Regions from separate parts of the Streptomyces sp. NPDC056128 genome, predicted to be linked through region 1. Evidence: riboswitches for the same ligand, from Rfam matches in the RefSeq annotation. Region 1 holds a riboswitch; each other region holds the start of a gene.
What was found. A riboswitch is a leader RNA that binds a small molecule or an ion and turns the genes downstream of it on or off. The one in region 1 is predicted to bind cobalamin.
Positions count from the first base shown of each region.

Region 2: another riboswitch for cobalamin. It lies ahead of ACFC1X_RS35470 (energy-coupling factor ABC transporter permease); the one in region 1 lies ahead of cobN (cobaltochelatase subunit CobN).
Region 3: another riboswitch for cobalamin. It lies ahead of ACFC1X_RS25720 (ribonucleoside-diphosphate reductase subunit alpha); the one in region 1 lies ahead of cobN (cobaltochelatase subunit CobN).

Region 1 is NZ_JBHJVQ010000004.1:262,885-269,794, reverse strand. Features, by position in the region: gene ACFC1X_RS11915 (cobalt-precorrin-5B (C(1))-methyltransferase) at 1-775, opposite strand, end outside; gene ACFC1X_RS11910 (cobalt-precorrin-6A reductase) at 835-1,617, shown strand; gene ACFC1X_RS11905 (precorrin-2 C(20)-methyltransferase) at 1,602-3,098, opposite strand; gene ACFC1X_RS11900 (precorrin-8X methylmutase) at 3,095-3,766, opposite strand; gene cobG (precorrin-3B synthase) at 3,763-5,070, opposite strand; cobalamin riboswitch at 5,126-5,275, shown strand; gene cobN (cobaltochelatase subunit CobN) at 5,305-6,910, shown strand, end outside.
Region 2 is NZ_JBHJVQ010000034.1:25,729-32,638, forward strand. Features, by position in the region: gene cbiQ (cobalt ECF transporter T component CbiQ) at 1-124, opposite strand, end outside; gene ACFC1X_RS35465 (energy-coupling factor ABC transporter substrate-binding protein) at 125-463, opposite strand; gene ACFC1X_RS35470 (energy-coupling factor ABC transporter permease) at 460-1,167, opposite strand; cobalamin riboswitch at 1,197-1,383, opposite strand; gene ACFC1X_RS35475 (potassium channel family protein) at 1,460-1,933, opposite strand; partial or broken gene ACFC1X_RS35480 (chloride channel protein) at 2,024-3,295, opposite strand; gene ACFC1X_RS35485 (hypothetical protein) at 3,573-4,037, shown strand; gene ACFC1X_RS35490 (cell division protein SepF) at 4,135-4,527, shown strand; gene ACFC1X_RS35495 (ATP-binding protein) at 4,623-5,777, shown strand; gene ACFC1X_RS35500 (nucleotide pyrophosphohydrolase) at 5,774-6,118, shown strand; gene ACFC1X_RS35505 (DUF6099 family protein) at 6,342-6,812, shown strand.
Region 3 is NZ_JBHJVQ010000016.1:21,065-27,974, reverse strand. Features, by position in the region: gene ACFC1X_RS25745 (extracellular solute-binding protein) at 1-967, opposite strand, end outside; gene ACFC1X_RS25740 (GntR family transcriptional regulator) at 1,421-2,185, shown strand; gene ACFC1X_RS25735 (DUF3311 domain-containing protein) at 2,332-2,589, shown strand; gene mctP (monocarboxylate uptake permease MctP) at 2,586-4,196, shown strand; gene ACFC1X_RS25725 (GNAT family N-acetyltransferase) at 4,270-4,776, shown strand; cobalamin riboswitch at 4,824-4,986, shown strand; gene ACFC1X_RS25720 (ribonucleoside-diphosphate reductase subunit alpha) at 5,111-6,910, shown strand, end outside.

The sequences.
Region 1 (6,910 bases):
GATGACGGCGTACGTACTTCAGCACGGCACCCGCGAAGTCGCCCATGTCCAGCAGCGCGTCCTCGGGCAGCCCGTACTCCTCGACGACCGTCCGCTCCGAGGTGGAGCCGGTGCACCCCGCGACATGCGTACGCCCCGCCGCACGGGCCACGTCCACCCCGCGCCGGATCGAGTCGATCCACGCCGAGCACGAGTACGGCACCACGATCCCGGTGGTGCCGAGGACGGAGAGGCCGCCGAGGATGCCGAGCCGGGGGTTCCAGGTGGAGCGGGCGATCTCCTCGCCGTCGTCGACGGAGACGGTGATCTCGACGTCGCCGCTGCCGCCGTACCGCTCGGCGACGCGTGCGACGTGGTCGCGCATCAGCTGCCGGGGCACGGGGTTGACGGCCGGTTCGCCGACCGGCAGCGGCAGGCCGGGGCGGGTGACCGTGCCCACGCCCGGGCCGGCGCGGAAGACCACCCCGGCCCCGGCGGGCAGCCGCCGTACCGTCGCCCGGACCAGCGCCCCGTGCGTGACGTCCGGATCGTCGCCCGCGTCCTTCACGATCCCCGCCATCGCGTACCCGTCGGTCAGCTCCTCGGCCGCGAGCACGAAGGACGGCGTCTGTCCCCTGGGCAGCGTGATCGTCACCGGGTCGGGGAAGTCACCCGCCAGCAGCGCCGTGTACGCGGCGGTCGTCGCCGCCGTCGCGCAGGCACCCGTGGTCCAGCCGGGACGCAGACCGGTGTGCTTGAGTTGGGCGCCGCGACCGCCCCTGGCCTCGCCGCTCACGTCCCGCTCACCCGGATCCCGGTCGAGGGACGAAACCGCAGAAAGGGAACGACCCTGCCGTGCACGTACTGATCCTCGGCGGCACCACGGAGGCCCGCCGGCTCGCCGAACTCCTGGCGGCCGAACCCCTGTCGGGGCTCCGCGTGACGAACTCCCTGGCCGGTCGGGTGGCCGCGCCCCGGACGCCGCCCGGGGAGGTGCGCGTCGGCGGCTTCGGCGGAGCCGAGGGGCTCGCCGTCTGGCTCGGCGAGCACACCGTCGACCTGCTCGTCGACGCCACCCACCCGTTCGCCGGCACCATCAGCTTCAACGCCGCGCGGGCCGCCGCCACCGCCGGGGTTCCCCTGCTCGCCCTGCGCCGCCCCGGCTGGGCGCCGGTGGACGGGGACGACTGGCACGAGGCCGGGTCCCTCGCGGAGGCCGCCGCGCTGCTCCCCGAGCTCGGCGGGCGGATCTTCCTCACCACCGGCCGGATGGGTCTCGCCGCCTTCGCCGGTCTGCGCGACCTGTGGTTCCTCGTGCGGTCGGTCGACGCGCCCGACGCACCGCGTCCGCCCCGCATGGAGGTACTGCTCGACCGCGGCCCGTTCACCCTCGACGGCGAGCGCGAGCTGCTGCGCCGGCACCGGATCGACGTCCTGGTCACCAAGGACAGCGGGGGAGAGGCCACCGCGCCGAAGCTGGCGGCCGCCCGTGAGGCCGGGGTGCCGGTGGTCGTGGTGCGCAGGCCGCCGGTGCCCGGGGGCGTGCCGGTCGTGAGCGGGCCCCGGGAGGCGGCGCGGTGGGTCCGGGAGGCACACGCGAGGCGTCGGCCGCCGGGCGCCCCTCACGTCTCCGGGTAGCGGCGGGGCGTCCACACGACCTCTTCGCCGTCGCCGCGCCGCACCACCCGGGTCTGGGACGAGCCGACCAGCAGGATCGTGCGCATGTCGACCTCGGCCGGATCCAGGTCCGCCAGCCGCACGATCCGCACCCGCTCGCCGGAACCGCCCACGTCCCGGGCGACCACGACGGGCGTGTCCGGCGCCCGGTGCTCGAGGAGCAGCTCGCGGGCCTTGCCGACCTGCCAGGTCCGGCTGCCGGAACCCGGGTTGTACAGCGCCAGCACCAGGTCGGCGCCGGCCGCGGCCCGCAGCCGCTCGGCGATGACCTCCCACGGCTTGAGCCGGTCGGACAGCGAGAGGGCGGCGTAGTCGTGCCCGAGCGGCGCCCCCGCGCGGGCGGCGGCCGCGTTGGCGGCGGTCACCCCGGGCAGCACCCGCACCGGAACGTCCGCGTGCTCCTCGGCCGAGGCGGCCTCCAGCACGGCCGTGGCCATGGCGAAGACCCCGGGGTCGCCGCCGGAGACGACCGCGACCCGGCGCCCCCGCCGGGCGAGCCCCAGCGCGAACTCCGCGCGCTCGGCCTCCACCTTGTTGTCCGATCCGTGGCGCCGCTGACCGGCCCGGACCGGGACACGGTCCAGGTAGGTGGTGTAGCCGACCAGGTCGTCGGCGGCGGCGAGCGCGCCCCGCGTCTCGGGCGTCAGCCACAACGGCCCGGCCGGCCCCGTCCCGACGACCACGACCTCCCCGACGGCACCCGGCTCCGGCACCGGCGGCTCGGCGTCCACCTGGCTCGGCAGCACCGCCACCGAGAAGTAGGGCACCGACTCGGCCTCCACGTCGGCCAGCTCCGCGAGGCGCTCTCCCGCCATCGTGGCCCGCTCGACATACCGCGCCCCGGCGAGCCGTCCCGACCCCTCCAGCGCGCGGCGCACCTTGGCGAAGGTACGGCCCAGCTTCATCACCACGGCCGAATCCGTCGCGGCGAGCCGGGCCGTCAGCTCCTCCTCGGGCAGCGTGCCCGGCAGGATGGTCAGCACCTCCTCGCCCTCGACGAGCGGCGTGCCCAGCCGGGCCGCGGCGGCGGACACGGACGTCACACCGGGGATCACCTCGGTGTCGTACCGGTCGGCGAGCCGCTTGTGCATGTGCATGTAGGAGCCGTAGAAGAGCGGGTCGCCCTCCGCGAGGACGGCGACCGTGCGGCCCGCGTCGAGGTGGGCGGCGAGCCGCGCCGACGCCTCGGCGTAGAAGTCGTCCATGGCGCCCTGGTAGCCGCCCGGGTGGTCGGTGGTCTCGACGGTGAGCGGGTAGACCAGCCGTTCCTCGACGTGGACGGCGCGCAGGTGCCGCTCCGCGATGGAGCGGGCGATGGACCGTCCGTGCCGGGCGCTGTGATACGCGATCACGTCCGCCTCGGCGATGGCCTCGACCGCGCGCACGGTCATCAGGGACGGGTCGCCGGGACCGAGCCCGACCCCGTACAGCTTGCCGCTCATTCTTCCTCGCTCGCGATCGCGTTGAGTGCGGCGGCGGCGATGGCGCTGCCTCCGCGACGGCCCCGGACGACCAGGTGCTCCAGGCCCGAGGGGTGGGCGGCCAGGGCGTCCTTGGACTCGGCGGCGCCGATGAAGCCGACGGGCACGCCGATGACGGCCGCGGGCCTCGGTGCCCCCTCCTCGATCATCTCCAGGAGCCGGAAGAGGGCGGTGGGCGCGTTGCCGACGGCGACCACGGAGCCCTCCAGGCGGTCGCGCCACAGCTCCAGCGCGGCGGCGCTGCGCGTGGTGCCCAGCTCCGCCGCCAGCCCCGGGACGGCCGGGTCGGAGAGGGTGCACAGCACCTCGTTGTCCGCGGGCAGCCGCTTGCGGGTCACACCGCTGGCCACCATCTGCACGTCGCAGAGGATCGGCGCACCGGCCAGCAGGGCCTCGCGGGCGCGGGCCACCACCGTGGGCGTGTGGCCGATGTCGCGCACGAGGTCGACCATGCCGCAGGCGTGGATCATCCGGACGGCGACCCGGCTGACGTCGGCGGGCAGCCCCGTGAGGTCCGCCTCCGCCCGGATCGTGGCGAAGGACTGGCGGTAGATGGCCGCTCCGTCCTTCTCGTATGCGTGCGTGGTCACGGTGCTCTTCCCGCTGCTCTCGGTCGTCGTACGGCTCATGGGGTGATCGCCGCCAGTGCGGTGGCGAGATCGGAGGGGTCCGTCAGGACCGTGGTGCGTGTCGGTCCGCCAGGCGGGCCGACGGTGAGGCGGTAGCCCCCCTCCGGGACGGCGACCAGGTCGATCCGCTCGCCCCGCGGGTGGCCGCAACGGCGTTCGCAGCCGGACCAGTACAGGGGGAGCGGGGACCTGCCCGCGGCGGACAGGCTGTCGGCCGCGTCGGCCCGCACGTCGGCGTGGGACTTCCCGCACCCCGGGCGGCCGATGCAGGCGCCGACGCGCGGCCAGGGGGAGGCGGCGTCGGTGACGAGACCGGCGGCGGAGAGGAGGGCGAGGGCGTCGGCGGTGTCCGTCGCGCCCAGGCCCCCGACGGGGACGACGACGCCGCGCCACGGCGTCAACCGCAGTTCGGCGTCCCGCGTCAGGGCGGCGACGCGCGTCAGCTCCCGCCACTGCGGGCCGGTGAGACGGCCCAGCGGTACGTGCACGCACAGGGCGTCCCCGACGAGCCCGGGAGGAGGCCCGTCCGTGCGGGTGGTGTGCGTCCGCTCCTTGACGTGGGCGACTCCCGCCTCGGAGAGACGGCGGTCCACCGCCCGCGTCAGGACACGCGCCGGTACGGCGAGTTCGTCCACCCGCCACACCCGCGCCCCGGACTCGCGCGCGACGTCGAGGAAGGCCTCGGCCGCCAGCAGCGCCGCCCGGGACGCCTCGCCCGCGGCCACCCGCCAGGCGTCGTCCACCGAGCCCAGCGCGACCAGCGCGTCGTCGTCGCCGACCGCCCGCACGGTGACGTCGGCGCCGAGCCCGGTCACGTCCCCGCGCCCGTCGTCGAGCGCGAACAGGAACCGGCCCGACAGCTCCCGCGCCCGCTCACTCGCGCACAACGCGGCGTCCAGGGCCGACAGCCAGGGCCGTACGTCCCGGAGACCGCGCCCGTCGAGGCCGGACAGCGGTGAGGCGACGATGTTGCGCACCCGTTCGTGCCCCGGCGAGGGCAGCAGCCCGGCCGCGTCCAGCAGCCCGGCGAGCTCCCCGCCGCAGCCGTCGCGCAGCCCCCGCAGCTGCACGTTGCCCCGGGACGTCAGATGAAGGTCCCCGTCGCCCAGCCGCCGGGCCGCGTCCGCCAGCGCCTCGGCCTGTTCCACGCCCAGGACCCCGCCGGGTATCCGTACGCGGGCGAGGGCACCGTCGTCGGCGGCGTGCAGCCGCAGCGTCCCCGGGCAGGCGTCACCACGGTCCCGTGAGACCGCTGTGGCCTGGGAGGATATGGAAGGGAGCGCCGAGGACATGGCGGCGAGCATACCGACCATCACACCGGTGGCACCCCCCGCCCTTCTCGGCGGGACCCTTACTATGCTCCTGGGTGGATCATCCGGTCCGCCCGCCGCCAGACGGCGACAGGGGAGGAAGCCCGGTGTGAATCCGGCGCGGTCCCGCCACTGTGAGTCCGGCCACCCTGAGGGGCCGGACGAGTCAGAAACTCCCGCCGTCTCTCACCGCCCGGGGCGCGGACCCCGAGGAAGGGCAGACGCCGCATGCCGCATTCGTCCGGGGAGCGTGCCTCGCACCCCAGCATCCTGCTCCTGTCGACGTCCGACACCGACCTGCTGAGCGCCCGCGCCGCCACCGGCCCGGTCACCTACCGGTTCGCCAACCCCGCCCGCCTCCCGCTCGACGACCTGCCCGCCCTGCTCGACGGCGTCGGACTGGTCGTCGTACGCCTCCTCGGCGGCCTGCGTGCCTGGCGCGAGGGTCTCGACCTGCTCCTCGCCGACGGCCGCCCCGTCGTGGTGCTCAGTGGCGAACAGGCCCCGGACGCCCAGCTGATGGAGGCCTCCACCGTCCCCGTCGGCCTCGCCGCGGAGGCCCACGCCTATCTCGCCCACGGCGGCCCCGCCAACCTGGAGCAGCTCGCCCGCTTCCTCTCCGACACCGTGCTGCTCACCGGCCACGGTTTCGACCCGCCGACGCCCGCCCCCACCTGGGGCCCGCTGGAGCGCGCGCCGCGCCCGGACGCGGACGGCCCGACCGTGGCCGTGCTCTACTACCGCGCCCACCACATGAGCGGCAACACGGACTTCGTGCACGCCCTGTGCGACGCGGTCGAGGACGGCGGCGGACGGCCGCTGCCCCGTTACGTGGCCTCGCTGCGCGCCCCCGAGCCCGAACTCATCGAGGACCTGCGGGCGGCCGACGTGATCGTCACCACCGTCCTCGCGGCCGGCGGCACCAAGCCCGCCGAGGCGTCCGCCGGCGGCGACGACGAGTCCTGGGACGCCGGCGCCCTCACCACCCTCGACGTCCCCATCCTCCAGGCCCTGTGCCTGACCGGCTCCCGCGCCGACTGGGAGAGCAACGACGAGGGCGTCTCCCCGCTGGACGCCGCCAGCCAGATAGCCGTCCCCGAGTTCGACGGCCGCCTGATCACCGTGCCGTTCTCCTTCAAGGAGATCGACGCGGACGGCCTCCCCGCCTACGTCGCCGACCCCGAGCGCGCCGCCCGCGTCGCCGGCATCGCCGTACGCCACGCCCGCCTGCGGCACATCCCGGCCGCCGACAAACGCCTCGCCCTGGTCCTCTCCGCCTACCCGACCAAGCACTCCCGCATCGGCAACGCCGTCGGCCTGGACACCCCCGCCAGCGCGGTGGCCCTGCTGCGCCGACTGCGCGAGGAGGGCTACGACTTCGGCGCCGGCACCGACGCCGAGGTCCCGGGCCTCGCCTCGGGCGACGGCGACGAACTGATCCGCGCGCTCATCGAGGCCGGCGGCCACGACCAGGACTGGCTCACCGAGGAACAGCTCGCCCGCAACCCGGTGCGCATCCCGGCCGCCGACTACAAGCGCTGGTACGCGACCCTGCCCGGCGAGCTGCGCACGGCCGTCGAGGAACACTGGGGCCCGGCACCGGGCGAGATGTTCGTCGACCGCAGCCGCAACCCGGAGGGCGACATCGTGCTCGCCGCCCTGCGCCGCGGCAACCTGCTGATCCTCATCCAGCCGCCGCGCGGCTTCGGCGAGAACCCCATCGCCATCTACCACGACCCCGACCTGCCGCCCTCCCACCACTACCTCGCCGCCTACCGCTGGATCGCCGCGCGGGCCGAGGACGGCGGCTTCGGCGCCGACGCGATGATCCACC
Region 2 (6,910 bases), on a different contig from region 1:
CCGCGCCCGGCCAGGGCGGCAGCGAGATCGCGAGCACGGTCAGACCCAGCCCGAGCACGGCCTTGTCCACGGGATGGCGGCGGCGCCACCGACTGCTGTGGGCCGCCGCGTCGATCGGCAGCACTCAGTCCCCTTCGGGAGCGTCCCGCAGTGCCGTCGCCGCCCGCTCCTCGCCCTGCCGCCGGCCCCGGCGCACACCGAAGTAGTACGCCAGCACGCCCGCGCCGAGCGCGGCCTGCACCGCGAACAGCGCCGACTCGATCTCGCCGGACGGCGGTTCGTACAGCGGCGAGAACCACGGCTCGTAGTCCGGCTCGATCTCCGTGATCGCCGTCTCCGCCTCCGCGTCCGCGCCGGCGAACGGCTCCTCCTTGTGGTCGCCGAGCCCCAGCACCAGCGGCAGCACCGCGAGCGCGGCCACGGCGAGCAGCAGCAGGGCGTTGATCTTCGCGTTGCGGGTCATCGGGCCACCGCCTCCTGCTCGTCGGACGTGGTCTTGCCCGACCGGGTGAGCAGCACGCCCAGCCGGGTCAGTTCACCCTTGCTGGACTGCACCAGCAGCCGCATCACGATCACCGTGAGCAGGCCCTCGCTGACCGCGAGCGGGATCTGCGTGACGGCGAAGATGGACCCGAACTTGCCGAGCGCCCCGGCGAATCCGCTGCTCGGGTCCGGGAAGGCCAGCGCCAGCTGCACGCTGGTCACGCAGTAGGTGGACAGGTCGGCGACGAACGCGCCGAAGAACACGGCGACCATCAGCGGCACGTCGTAGCGGCGCAGCAGCCGGTAGACGCCGTACCCGGCCCAGGGACCGACGATCGCCATCGAGAAGACGTTGGCGCCCAGCGTGGTCAGCCCGCCGTGGGCGAGCAGCAGCGCCTGGAAGAGCAGGGTGATGGTGCCCAGGACCGCCATGATCGGCGGCCGGAAGAGGATGGCGCCCAGACCGGTGCCGGTCGGATGGGAGCAGCTTCCGGTGACGGAGGGCAGTTTCAGGGCCGACAGGACGAACGTGAAGGCACCGGAGGCGCCGAGGAGCAGCGTGCTCTCCGGGTGCTCCCTGACCTCACGGGTGAGTGACCGGACTCCGTGGACGACGAACGGCGCGGACGCGACACCCCAGGCGATCGCGTGCGCCGGTGGCAGAAAGCCCTCGGCTATGTGCATGGCTCAGCAGACCCTCTCCAGCACCTCGTGGATGGACGACGCGCCCTGGCCGGTCTCCTGGCTGACGGGTACCGCAGTCCGGGCAACGCCTTCCCGGGTCACGAGGACCCAGTGGCTGCCCACGAGGGGCCGGAGCCGGACTTCCCGATTCACAGTGGCGAGGGCCGCACCGGCATCACACCGGATTTCCCGTTCACCAAGGCGTGGCGACAGTAGTGCTCCCACGGGGGTGGTGACAAGCGGGCCTCCTGTCGCGCGGACCCGGCGGACAGGGCTCGGGGCTGCGGAAACGTCAGCCGGACCGGTCCCGTTCGGTGCGCCGGACCACCATGGCGCGCGCCCGCGTGCTGAGCGCGGTCGCGGCGGCGGTGAGGAAGACGAAGCTGTAGGCGATCTGGAGCAGGGTCACGATCCGGGCGGACTGCCCGCTCGGCGTGATGTCCCCGTACCCGACCGTGGCGAGCGTGACCACCGTGAAGTAGAGCGCGTCGACGCGGGTGTGCAGGCCGGTGAACTCGCCCGGCTGCTTGGCGAGGGCGTAGTACGTGGCCGAGAAGATGTGCACGGACAGGATGATCAGCAGGGTGATGACCACACCGGGCTTGGTCTCGGGGCGGTCCACGAGGACGTGGTGGATCTGCCGGAGCAGCAGCGCGGCCACGACGGCCAGCAGCAGGGAGCACAGCACCCAGCTCAGCACGGGCCGGTGCGGCCCCAGATGGTCGAGGGGGAGCAGGAAGTAGGCCACGACCACCGCCACCGCCACGCAGACGCGTACGACCCAGGGCCGGGCGGTGTGCCAGGCGGTACGGGTCGGTACGGTCCGGCGCTCCGTCACCCGGTCGTTCCCGTCGTCGGGGGGGTGGGCCGCTTCCGGTTCCGTCCGGCGCACCACCTGGGAGACGACGAAGGAGACCACCGACGCGGTGACGATCAGCGGCATCTGGTCGTACGCGTCCCCGCCCATCAGCAGCACCGCCAGGACCGCGCTGGACAGCGGCAGCCCCGTCACCGCGGCCGCCGCGGCGGAGATGCCGAGGGCGAGCGCCGGGGTCGCGCCGAAGCCGGGCAGCCCGGAGCAGGCCATGGCGGTGGCCGTGCCCAGCAGCACCGCCGGGAAGATCGGGCCGCCGCGCAGACTGCCCAGCGCGATGCCCCAGGCCAGCCCCTTGCACGCGACCAGGGCGATCAGCGCGCCCACCGGCCAGGCGTGCGGGTGGGCGGCGAGCTGGGCGAGGGTGGCCTGGCCGGACAGCGCGGCCTCGGCCGGAGAGCGGCCGGTGATCAGCGCGTACGCGGCGACGCAGACACCGACGGCCGTGGCGCAGACGACGGTGCGGACGGCCGTGTGCCGCCGGGTCCAGGAGACGGTGCGGTGCCCCAGCTCGCGGGCCAGCGTGATCAGCACGGCGATCAGCGCCGCCGTGGGGATGCCCCAGAGGAAGTCACCGGCGTCCGGGTTGGCGGCCGGTGGCACGTCGTGCAGGGCGAGCGCGCCGATCTTCAGCCCGGTCCACTGCCCGAAACCGGTGAAGACCAGGGCGCCGGTGGCGCTGGCCAGCAGACAGGGCAGCAGCAGGACGACCAACTGCGCCCCGGCCAGCCCCGCGCCCTCGATGAGCAGCACGGCCGCGGCCACCGGACCGCCGAGGATCGTGGAGATCGCGGCGGTGGAACCGGCCGTGGCGAGGATCGCGCCGGCCCGCTGGTCGCCGCCCGCGCCCGCCCGCCGCACCGCGAGCAGCGCGAGCCCGCTGCCGACGGCCATGAGCGGGGCCTCGGGACCCAGCACCACACCGAGCGGCAGGGTGGCCAGCGCGGCCAGGACCGCGCCGGGCAGCGCCCGGGGACCGACGGGCGGCCCGCCCAGACCGTTCACCGGCAGATGGCCGCCGCCGCCGGGCATCCGGGTCACGATCGGCGCCAGGACCAGCCCGGCCAGCACCAGCGCGGGCAGCGGCCACCACCAGGGCGGGGTGTCGTACCCGGCCGCCTCGGGCAGCGAGGTCCACACCCAGTGCTGCAACTGGTGCTGGAGGCCGACGAAGAAGAAGCAGGCCAGCGCGATCGGCACGCCCAGCAGCACGCACAGCAGCAACAGCCGCCGGTAGCCGGGGCTGAGCAGCATGTGCCGCAGCGACTGCTCGGCCCGGCCCGGGGCGGAGTTCGCCGGCGCCGGCCGACTCGTCACGTGCCCTCCTTCGTCCGCTCCGGCGGGTGCCGCTCAGTTAACGCGAGGGCGCGGGCGGTCGCATGCGCACGCAGGGCCGCCGTTCACCCGTCCGGCGGACCCGCGTGGCCGGGCGGTCCCGGGCCCCGCAGGCTCGGAAAGGACCTGCCGGCGCCGGCCCCGCCGCTCGCGGGCCGAGGCCCCGTACGGGGGCCGTGCAGAAAGGAGCGCGCACATGACCCAGCACGCCGAACCCACTCCCGGACGCCCGTCCCACGGCGGCGAAGGCACCTGGTCCCAGCGCTCGGCCGACCGCTCGGGCGGCTGGGTCACCGGAGGCGTCGTCTTCGCCGGCGTACTGCTGCTGCTGAGCGGCGCCCTCGCCGTCCTCCAGGGCATCGCGGCCATCGCCGAGGACGACGTGTACGCCCGGATCGGCACGTACGTCTACGAGATGAGCCTCACCGGGTGGGGCATCGTCCACGTCGTCCTCGGCGCCCTCGTCGCCGTCACCGGTTACGGCCTGCTGAAGGACATGGCCTGGGCGCGGGTCGCGGGCATCGTCCTCGCCTCGCTGAGCCTGGTCGCGCAGTTCCTGTTCCTGCCGTACGCACCCGTCTGGGCCGTGATCGTGATGGCGATCGACGTGTTCGTCATCTGGGCCCTGGCCAGCCGCCAGGACAGCGAGGCACGGGTCTGAGCGCCGGGGGGACCGTGTCGCAGTTGGGCCGAACGGGTGACTTGCCGTAAGAATTGGCTGGTGCAGGCAATAACGGCGAGTGGAATCGGGGGAGCCGGTGAACAGCCACGACGTCACCGATGAGCAGTGGGAGGGCCTCGCCCAGGTCGTTCCGTTGCGCGGACGCGACGCCTGGCCGTCGGCGGTCGGTCACCGCGCGATGCCCGAGGCGGAGACCGAGCGGCGCCGCCGGTTCGTGGTGCTGCGGGTCAACGTGTTCGCGGACGCGCGCGAGGTCGCCGAGACGCTGATGGCGGGCATCCCCGTCCTGCTGGACCTGACCAGCGCCGAGGGCGATGTCGCCAAGCGGGTCCTGGACTTCAGCACCGGCGTCGTCTTCGGACTGGCCAGCGGGATGCATCGGGTCGACCGCAACGTCTTCCTGCTGAGCCCGGCGGGGACCGAGGTGAACGGGCTGATGGAGGGCGCCCTCGGGGTCCCCGGGGTGTGACGGCGCCGCCCGGCCCTGACGGAGCCGTCCCCCGATCGTAGGAACGCCGTCCGGGCGGAACGGTTCGCCGTACGGCGGAGTCCTACGGTCCGCATATGGCAGCGTCATCCGCGTCGACGGCGTCCGACGCACCGCTCCCCGGCCGGCCCCGCGTCACGGAGCTGCGGCTGTCCGCCTTCGCGGGGCACCGGCGCGCGGTGCTGCGGCTCGGGCCGCTCACCCTGCTCGCCGGGCCCAGCGGCTGCGGCAAGACCACCGCGCTCAGGGCCTACGACGCCCTGGCCCGGCTCGGCGGCGGCGCGGAACTCGGCGTCGTGTTCCCCGACCCCGTCGCCTGCGTGCCCGAACGGGCCCGGCCCGACGCCCAGCGGCGCCGGGGCTTCCGCATCGGCTGCACGGCAGACGGCGCCGAGGGCCCGGTCCACCTGGACGTCGCCGTGCAGGCGGAGCCCGAACTGCGCGTCGTGGGGGAGCGGCTGTCGGCGGACGGCGTCGTGCTGCTGGAGACGGCCCTGCGCGACCCCGGCCGGCGCACCGTGCAGGCCGCCTGGCACACGGCCGGTTCGGCGCCGGTGACCCGCGCCCCGCTGCCCGACGACCGGCTCGGCACCCCGCTGCTGCCGCTGCGGGTGGCCGGCAAGACGGACGGACAGCGCAGGGTGCTGGCCGCCGCCGAGCAGATGGTGGTCGCCCTGCGTTCCGTCTTCGCCTGCGACCCCCGGCCCGGCCGGATGCGGGAGCCCGTACCGACCGGCTCCGGACGCCTGCTGGGAGGCTGCGACAACCTCGCCGACGTGCTGTGGCGCACCCGTACCGAATGCGGCCGGCGGCACGCGCAGTTCGTCGCGGCGGTCCGCACCGGCTGCGCGGGCCCCGTCACGGACGTACTGGCCGAACCCGCCGTCGGCGGCGTGGTCCGCGCCCTGCTGGACCGCGGCGACGGCGTGCGCACGGGCCTGGCCCGGCTCGGCTACGGCGAACTCCGCTACCTCGCCCTCGCGCTGGTGCTGTTCACCGGACCCGGGGTGCTGGAGGTCGACCCGGCCGGCGAGGTCCCCGCCGCGCTGCAGACGCTCACCGTCCTCGCCGACGGCTTCGACCGCGGCCTGGACGTGCGCCAGCGCGCCGAACTCCTGCGGCTGGCGGCGCGGATGTGCGACCGCGGCCACATCCGCCTCGTCGGAGCGGTCGCCGACGCCTCGTGGGCGGCGGGGGCGGACGGCGTCACGGTGGTACACCTGGACCCGTGACCGATCACCCCCAGGACCTCGCCGTACTCCAGCGCAGGCTCGCCGAGTTCGCCGCCGCCCGGCACTGGCAGCCGTACCACACGCCCAAGAACCTGGTCGCGGCGCTCAGTGTGGAGGCCGGCGAACTCGTCGAGATCTTCCAGTGGCTGACGCCCGAGCAGTCGGCCGGGGTCATGGCCGACCCGGACACCGCGCACCGCGTCCGGGACGAGGTCGCCGACGTCCTGGCCTATCTGCTCCAGTTCTGCGAGGTGCTGGGCGTCGATCCGCTGGCCGCGCTGGAGGCGAAGATCGAGCGGAACGAGTCGCGGTTCCCCGTGCCGGACCCGCGGGACGACTGAGCGGCAGGACGGCGGCAGGACGGCGGCAGGACGGCCGAGTACGGAGGAGTCGACCACTCCGTTATCACTCTCCGCAGTCAAAATCCGGCCAGTTATCGAGATGTTGTCCGAAGATTTCCGCCTTCCTCTGGCTTTTCGTCCCACACGCCTTCACTCTGGGTAGTGAGTAACGGAGTTCGGGCGGACGCGCCGCGCGCGCGTCGGAAACAGACGGGGGCAGCGCATGGACGCTGTGCGGCTCATCGTGACCAGTGGGCGTGCCCTGGCCGCCGGCGGAGAGGTGCCGGACGTCCTGACCGAGGTGTGGCAGGTGCAGGCCCTCGCCCAGGCGATCGGCAGCCGGCTGGCCGTCCACGGCCCACCGGAACTGCGCGGCGAGGCCATCGGCCTGACCGAACTGGCGGGCCGCGGCTGCGGAGTCCTGCACACCCCGGACCTGGCCCCGGGCGAACTGCGCGCCGCCCAGCTCACCGAGCTGGGCGACGCCCGCCAGGCCCTGATGCGCCTGGGCACCCTGCTCGGCGAGACCGGCATAGCCCTGGTGGGCATCGCCTGCGCCGCCGACGACGAGGCCACCTACTGGCAGTGCGTGGAGGCGATCGACGCGGCGGACGAATCACGCGACCGGGTCCTGGAGATGCTGCGCAAACTCACCGACCGCGACGCCGGGTTACCGGAGCGGGAGGCCGGCTAGGGCCTGTCCGGCGGATCATGCCGCAGACGCGGGGTCTGGCACGCCCATCTGCGGCGTTGTCGTCGGTTGCCGACTCCCCCACGCTCGGCTCCGCTCGC
Region 3 (6,910 bases), on a different contig from region 1:
CCTGCTTCTTGCTGCCCGCGGCGACGGCCAGGTTGGAGCCGCCGAGGAAGACACCCTCGGGCTTGGCGGCCGTCTCACCCGGGATGGTGAAGTAGCCGATGTCCTTCTCGATCTTCGGGTTGGTCTCGATCGCGATGCCGGCTTCCCAGCCCATGCCGATGAAGGCGCCGACGTCACCCTTGGCGAAGACCTCGCCCTGCTGCGGGGTGGCCTCGTCCTTGTCCTTGGGCGCCTCGGAGAGGGACTGGAACTTCTTGTAGGTCTCCATGGCCGCGGTGATCTTCGGGTCGGCCAGGTTGGAGACGTACTTGTCGCCGTCCTTCTTGACCAGTTCGGCGCCCTCGCCGATCGCGAGGCCGACGAAGTGGTACCAGTTCTGGCCCGGCAGGTAGATCGGCTCGGCGTCGGTCTTCTCACCGATCGTCTTGAGGTCGGCGTAGAACTCGTCGCGGGTCTTGGGCAGTTCCTTGATGCCCGCGTCCGCCCAGACCTTCTTGTTGTAGACCACCACGCGGTTGACCACGAACCACGGGGCGGCGTACTGCTTGCCGTCGAAGACGGCGGACTCGTTCAGGGACTCGGACCAGTCCGTGCCGATCGAGCTCTTCAGGTCGGCCAGGTCGGCGAGACCGCCGGTCTTCGCGTAGGCCGGCGTCTGGGTGTTGCCGATCTCGAAGACGTCCGGCGGGTTCTCCTCGGACAGGGCGGTCGTCAGCTTCTGCTGAATCCCGTTCCACGTCTGGACCTCGAACTTGACCTTCGCCTTCGTCTTCTTCTCGAAGGCGGCCGCCACGTCCTTCTGCCACTGGTCCGGCGAAGACCCGTCCATCACCCACACGGTGAGCGTCTCGCCGGCGTAGCCGTCCGCCCCGGCCTTCTTGCCGTCGTCGCCGCTGTCGCCCCCGCACGCCGCGATCGAGACCATCATGCCCGCGATACCGATCGCGGCTATCAGCTTGCGCTTCACGCCACCCTCCTCAGGGATGCCACAAAACCCCCCTGCCTCCCCGCGGTTGCTCGTCGACGCGGACCGCCCATGGGGCCGGGACCTGGACCAATGGTGTAGACCAGTACGGGGAGCTTGGCCCAGACCAATAGGGCTGTCAAGGGTGTTCAACCACGCTCCCCGGGTCCGTGATGCGACCGAGATATGCAGGGACCTTTCATTGCGCAAGCCCCAGATCGGGCGGACCGGGACCGGGTGTACCACCACCCGCCGAACGACGTGCCGGTACGGCCCCGAACGCGCGTACCAGCGACGTCCGACCCCGCTGTGGACTAGACCAAGGGGGGTCCCGGGGGTATACAGAAGGGATCACGGAGCGTGCGGGGCCATCCCGGCACGAAGCCGTGCCACGATGTGAGCCGTGACCGACAGGAATGCCGGTCACTTCGGCACCCGGAGCCGGGAAGGCAGAGCATGAGCACCGACGTCAGCAGTGCGGAGAACGAGGGTGGGGCGACCGTCCGTACCGCGCGCGTGCCCAAGTACTACCGTCTGAAGAAGCATCTGCTCGACATGACCCGGACACAGACACCGGGCACGCCGGTCCCGCCGGAGCGCACGCTGGCCGCCGAGTTCGACACCTCGCGCACCACCGTGCGCCAGGCCCTCCAGGAGCTGGTGGTGGAGGGCCGCCTGGAACGCATCCAGGGCAAGGGCACCTTCGTCGCCAAGCCCAAGGTGTCGCAGGCGCTGCAACTCACCTCCTACACCGAGGACATGCGCGCCCAGGGCCTCGAACCCACCTCGCAGCTGCTGGACATCGGCTACATCACCGCCGACGACCGGCTCGCCGGACTGCTGGACATCACGGCCGGCGGACGGGTGCTGCGCATCGAGCGGCTGCGGATGGCCAACGGCGAGCCGATGGCCATCGAGACCACCCACCTGTCGGCGAAGCGCTTCCCCGCGCTGCGCCGGTCCCTGGTGAAGTACACGTCCCTGTACACCGCGCTCGCCGAGGTGTACGACGTCCATCTCGCCGAGGCCGAGGAGACCATCGAGACCTCGCTGGCCACCCCGCGCGAGGCCGGCCTGCTCGGCACCGACGTGGGCCTGCCGATGCTGATGCTCTCCCGGCACTCCCAGGACCGCACCGGCCAGCCGGTGGAATGGGTGCGCTCGGTGTACCGGGGCGACCGCTACAAGTTCGTGGCCCGCCTGAAGCGCCCCCAGGACTAGCGCAAACCGGGCAAAACATACCGCTCCCGACCGCGAAGTTGCAGTTGAGGACCGATATGCGGACGAGGGCTTCCGCTGTCTTGACGCCGTCACCTACATTTCGTGCGCACTGCACGAGGTGATCAGCGAGGGGACGGAGCCACCGCATGTCACAAGCCCCGGAAGTGAGCAGAGGCCCGGTGGTGACGCCTGTGCGCGTCATCATCGGCCTCTGCCTAGTCGCACCGTTCGTCGCCATGCTCTGGGTCGGTTCGTACGCGAAGACGGACCCGGTCTTCATCGGCATACCGTTCTTCTACTGGTACCAAATGGCGTGGGTGCTCATCTCCACCGTCCTCACGGTGATCGCGTACCAGCTGTGGCAGCGTGACCAGCGCGCCCGCCGGAAAGGCGGGGCCAAGTGAACGACGGCGTGAACGGCGTCGCGCTCGGCGTCTTCATCTTCTTCTTCATCCTCGTCACCGCCATGGGCTTCCTGGCCGCCCGCTGGCGCCGGGCCGCGAACGAGCAGAGCCTCGACGAGTGGGGCCTCGGCGGCCGCTCGTTCGGCACCTGGGTCACCTGGTTCCTGCTCGGCGGCGACCTGTACACCGCGTACACCTTCGTGGCGGTCCCGGCGGCGATCTACGCGGCGGGCGCGGCGGGCTTCTTCGCGGTGCCGTACACGATCCTGGTCTACCCGCTGATCTTCACCTTCCTGCCGCGCCTGTGGTCGGTCTCCCACAAGCACGGGTACGTGACGACCTCGGACTTCGTGCGCGGCCGGTTCGGCTCGAAGGGGCTGTCGCTGGCGGTCGCCGTCACCGGCATCCTGGCCACGATGCCGTACATCGCGCTCCAGCTGGTCGGCATCCAGGCCGTGCTCGACGTGATGGGCGTCGGCGGCGGCGAGGACACCAACTGGTTCATCAAGGACCTGCCGCTGCTGATCGCCTTCGGTGTGCTGGCCGCGTACACCTACTCGTCGGGTCTGCGCGCGCCCGCGCTGATCGCGTTCGTGAAGGACACGCTGATCTACATCGTGATCGCGGTGGCGATCATCTACATCCCGATCAAGCTCGGCGGGTTCGACGACATCTTCGCCGCGGCGGGCGACAAGTTCACCGAGTCGGGCAAGGGCGGGCTGGTGCCGGACCACGGCGGCCAGTGGACGTACGCCACCCTGGCCCTCGGTTCGGCGCTGGCGCTGTTCATGTACCCGCACTCGATCACCGCCACGCTGTCCTCGCGCAGCCGTGAGGTGATCCGGCGCAACACCACGATCCTGCCGCTGTACTCGCTGATGCTGGGCCTGCTCGCGCTGCTGGGCTTCATGGCGATCGCGGCGGGCGTCAAGGTGGAGAACGGGCAGCTGGCGATCCCGCAGCTGTTCGAGAACATGTTCCCGGACTGGTTCGCGGGCGTGGCCTTCGCGGCGATCGGCATCGGCGCGCTGGTGCCGGCGGCGATCATGTCGATCGCGGCGGCGAACCTCTTCACCCGCAACATCTACAAGGACTTCATCAAGCCGGACGCCACCCCGGCCCAGGAGACCAAGGTCTCCAAGCTGGTGTCGCTGCTGGTGAAGGTGGGTGCGCTGGTCTTCGTCCTGGGCATGGACAAGACGGTCGCGATCAACTTCCAGCTGCTCGGCGGCATCTGGATCCTGCAGACCTTCCCGGCGCTGGTCGGCGGCCTGTTCACCCGCTGGTTCCACCGCTGGGCGCTGCTCGGCGGCTGGGCGGTCGGCATGATCTACGGCACGGTCGCCGCGTACGGTGTGGCCTCGCCGACGCAGAAGCACTTCGGCGGCTCCTCCGACGAGATCCCCGGCATCGGCGAGATCGGCTACATCGGTCTCACCGCCTTCGTGCTGAACATCGTGGTCACCGTGGTCCTGACCTTCGTCCTGCGGGCGGTCAAGGCACCCGACGGCGTCGACGAGACCAAGCCGAGCGACTACACGGCGGACGCGGGCGACCCGGGCGTCGAGGTCGAACTGCCGCCGGCCACGGCGGGCACCTCGCACTAGGGCCTTCCTCGTCAGCGGGCCGTCGGAGAAATCCGGCGGCCCGTTGTCGTACCCGTCGGGCACACTCGGCGGCATGGACTTCGTGATCCGGCGGGCGGCGGCCGAGGAGTACGACACCCTCGGTGAGATCACCGCACAGGCCTACCTGCGCGACGGCCTCCTCGACTTCGGGGAGGACGACGCGTACCTCCACGAGCTGCGCGCCGTGGCCAAGCGGGCGGCGGCCGCCGAGGTGCTGGTCGCCGCGGCGGACGGCGGAGTGCTCGGCGGCGTGACCTTCGTCCCCTCCGGCGGGCCCATGGCGGACATCGCCCGGCCCGGTGAGGCCGAGATACGCATGCTCGCCGTCGCCCGCGAGGCACGCGGACGCGGGGCCGGCGAGGCGCTCGTACGGGCCTGCGTCGACCGCGCCCGGTCCGTGGAGGGCTGCACACGCGTCGTGCTGTCCACCCAGGGCACCATGCGCACCGCCCACCGCCTCTACGCGCGCCTGGGCTTCACCCGCACACCGGACCGCGACTGGAACCCCCTGCCGGAGCTGGACGACATCACTCTCCTCACCTATGAACTGACGCTCTGACACCACCCCGACACACTGGCGGACACAACATCTGGGGGTGCTGGCGGAGCCCGGCACAAGATGTATGCTCGTGCTCGCTGTCGCCGCAGGGGAATCCGGTGTGAATCCGGAACTGTCCCGCAACGGTGTACATGCGTGTATCCGTACGTTCTCGGACGTACGTGCACGCGTGCCTCAGTCCGAGGACCTGCCGACAGTGCGCCCCGGCCTCCCGGCCCGGGTGCCATGACGTCCGGGCCTCGTGGAGTGGGCCGGTGGACGCGACGCCGCGTGCGCTCGTGTGCTGCCCCCTGCCCTCCGCCAGGCCCCGTGCCGAGCGAGGGAGTGCCCCCACGTGACCATCGCGCCAGCCGATCCGGCCACAGCGACCCCGGTGACGACTTCAGCGATGCCGGTGACCGAGGAGTCCGACGGACCCGGTGCCGCCCTGCTGCGGACCCTGACCGCTCTGACCGCCGACCTCCCCGACGCCGACCCCGGCCGGGTCGCCGCCGCCGCGCTGCGCGGCCGGTCCGCCCACGCGGACGAGGCCGAGCTGCGCGAGCTGGCCACGGAGGCGGCCGCCGGTCTCATCTCCGAGGACCCGGTCTACTCCCGCCTTGCCGCCCGGCTGCTGACCATCGGCATCCGCGCGGAGGCCGCCTCCCAGGGCGTCACGTCCTTCACCGAGTCGGTCGCCACCGGCCACCGCGAGGGCCTGATCGCCGACCGCACCGCCGAGTTCGTACGGCTGCACGCGGACCGGCTGGACGCGACGATCGACCGGGCCGCCGACGACCGCTTCGGCTACTTCGGGCTGCGCACCCTGCACAGCCGCTACCTGCTGCGGCACCCGATCACCCGCAAGGTCGTCGAGACGCCCCAGCACTTCATGCTGCGGGTGGCCGCCGGCCTCGCCGAGGACACTGTGTCCAATTCAGAGACGGGCGCCCACTCCGTGGAAGAGGTCTCCGCCCTCTACGGCCTGATGAGCCGCCTCGACTACCTGCCCTCCTCCCCCACCCTGTTCAACTCGGGCACCCGGCACGCCCAGATGTCGTCCTGCTACCTCCTCGACTCCCCCAAGGACGAGCTGGACTCCCTCTACGACCGCCTCCACCAGGTCGCCCGGCTCTCCAAGCACGCCGGCGGCATCGGCATCGCCTACTCCCGCGTCCGCTCCCGGGGTTCGCTGATCCGAGGCACCAACGGGCACTCCAACGGCATCGTCCCGTTCCTGAAGACGCTGGACGCCTCGGTGGCGGCCGTGAACCAGGGCGGCCGGCGCAAGGGCGCGGCGGCGGTCTACCTGGAGACCTGGCACGCGGACATCGAGGAGTTCCTGGAGCTGCGGGACAACACCGGCGAGGACGCCCGCCGCACGCACAACCTCAACCTGGCGCACTGGATCCCGGACGAGTTCATGCGCCGCGTGGACGCCGACGGCCAGTGGTCGCTGTTCTCGCCCGCCGACGTGCCCGAGCTGACCGACCTGTACGGCGCGGAGTTCGACGCGGCCTACCGCAAGGCCGAGGCGGCCGGGCTCGCCCGCAGGACCCTGCCCGCCCGTGAGCTGTACGGCCGCATGATGCGCACCCTCGCGCAGACCGGCAACGGCTGGATGACCTTCAAGGACACCGCCAACCGCACCGCCAACCAGACGGCCGAGCCGGGCAACGTCATCCACTCCTCCAACCTCTGCACGGAGATCCTGGAGGTCACGGACGACGGCGAGACGGCGGTCTGCAACCTGGGCTCGGTCAACCTCGGCGCCTTCGTCGACGTGGCCAAGGGCGACATCGACTGGGAGCGGCTGGACGCCACCGTCCGCACGGCCGTCACCTTCCTGGACCGGGTCGTCGACATCAACTTCTACCCGACCGAGCAGGCGGGCCGCTCCAACGCCCGCTGGCGCCCGGTGGGCCTGGGTGCGATGGGCCTCCAGGACGTCTTCTTCCAGCTGCGCCTGCCCTTCGACTCGCCCGAGGCGAGGGCCCTGTCCACCCGCATCGCCGAGCGGATCATGCTCGCCGCGTACGAGACGTCCACCGACCTCGCCGAGCGCAACGGCCCGCTGCCTGCCTGGGAGAAGACCCGTACCGCCCGGGGCGTGCTGCACCCCGACCACTACGGCGTCGAGACCACCTGGCCGGAG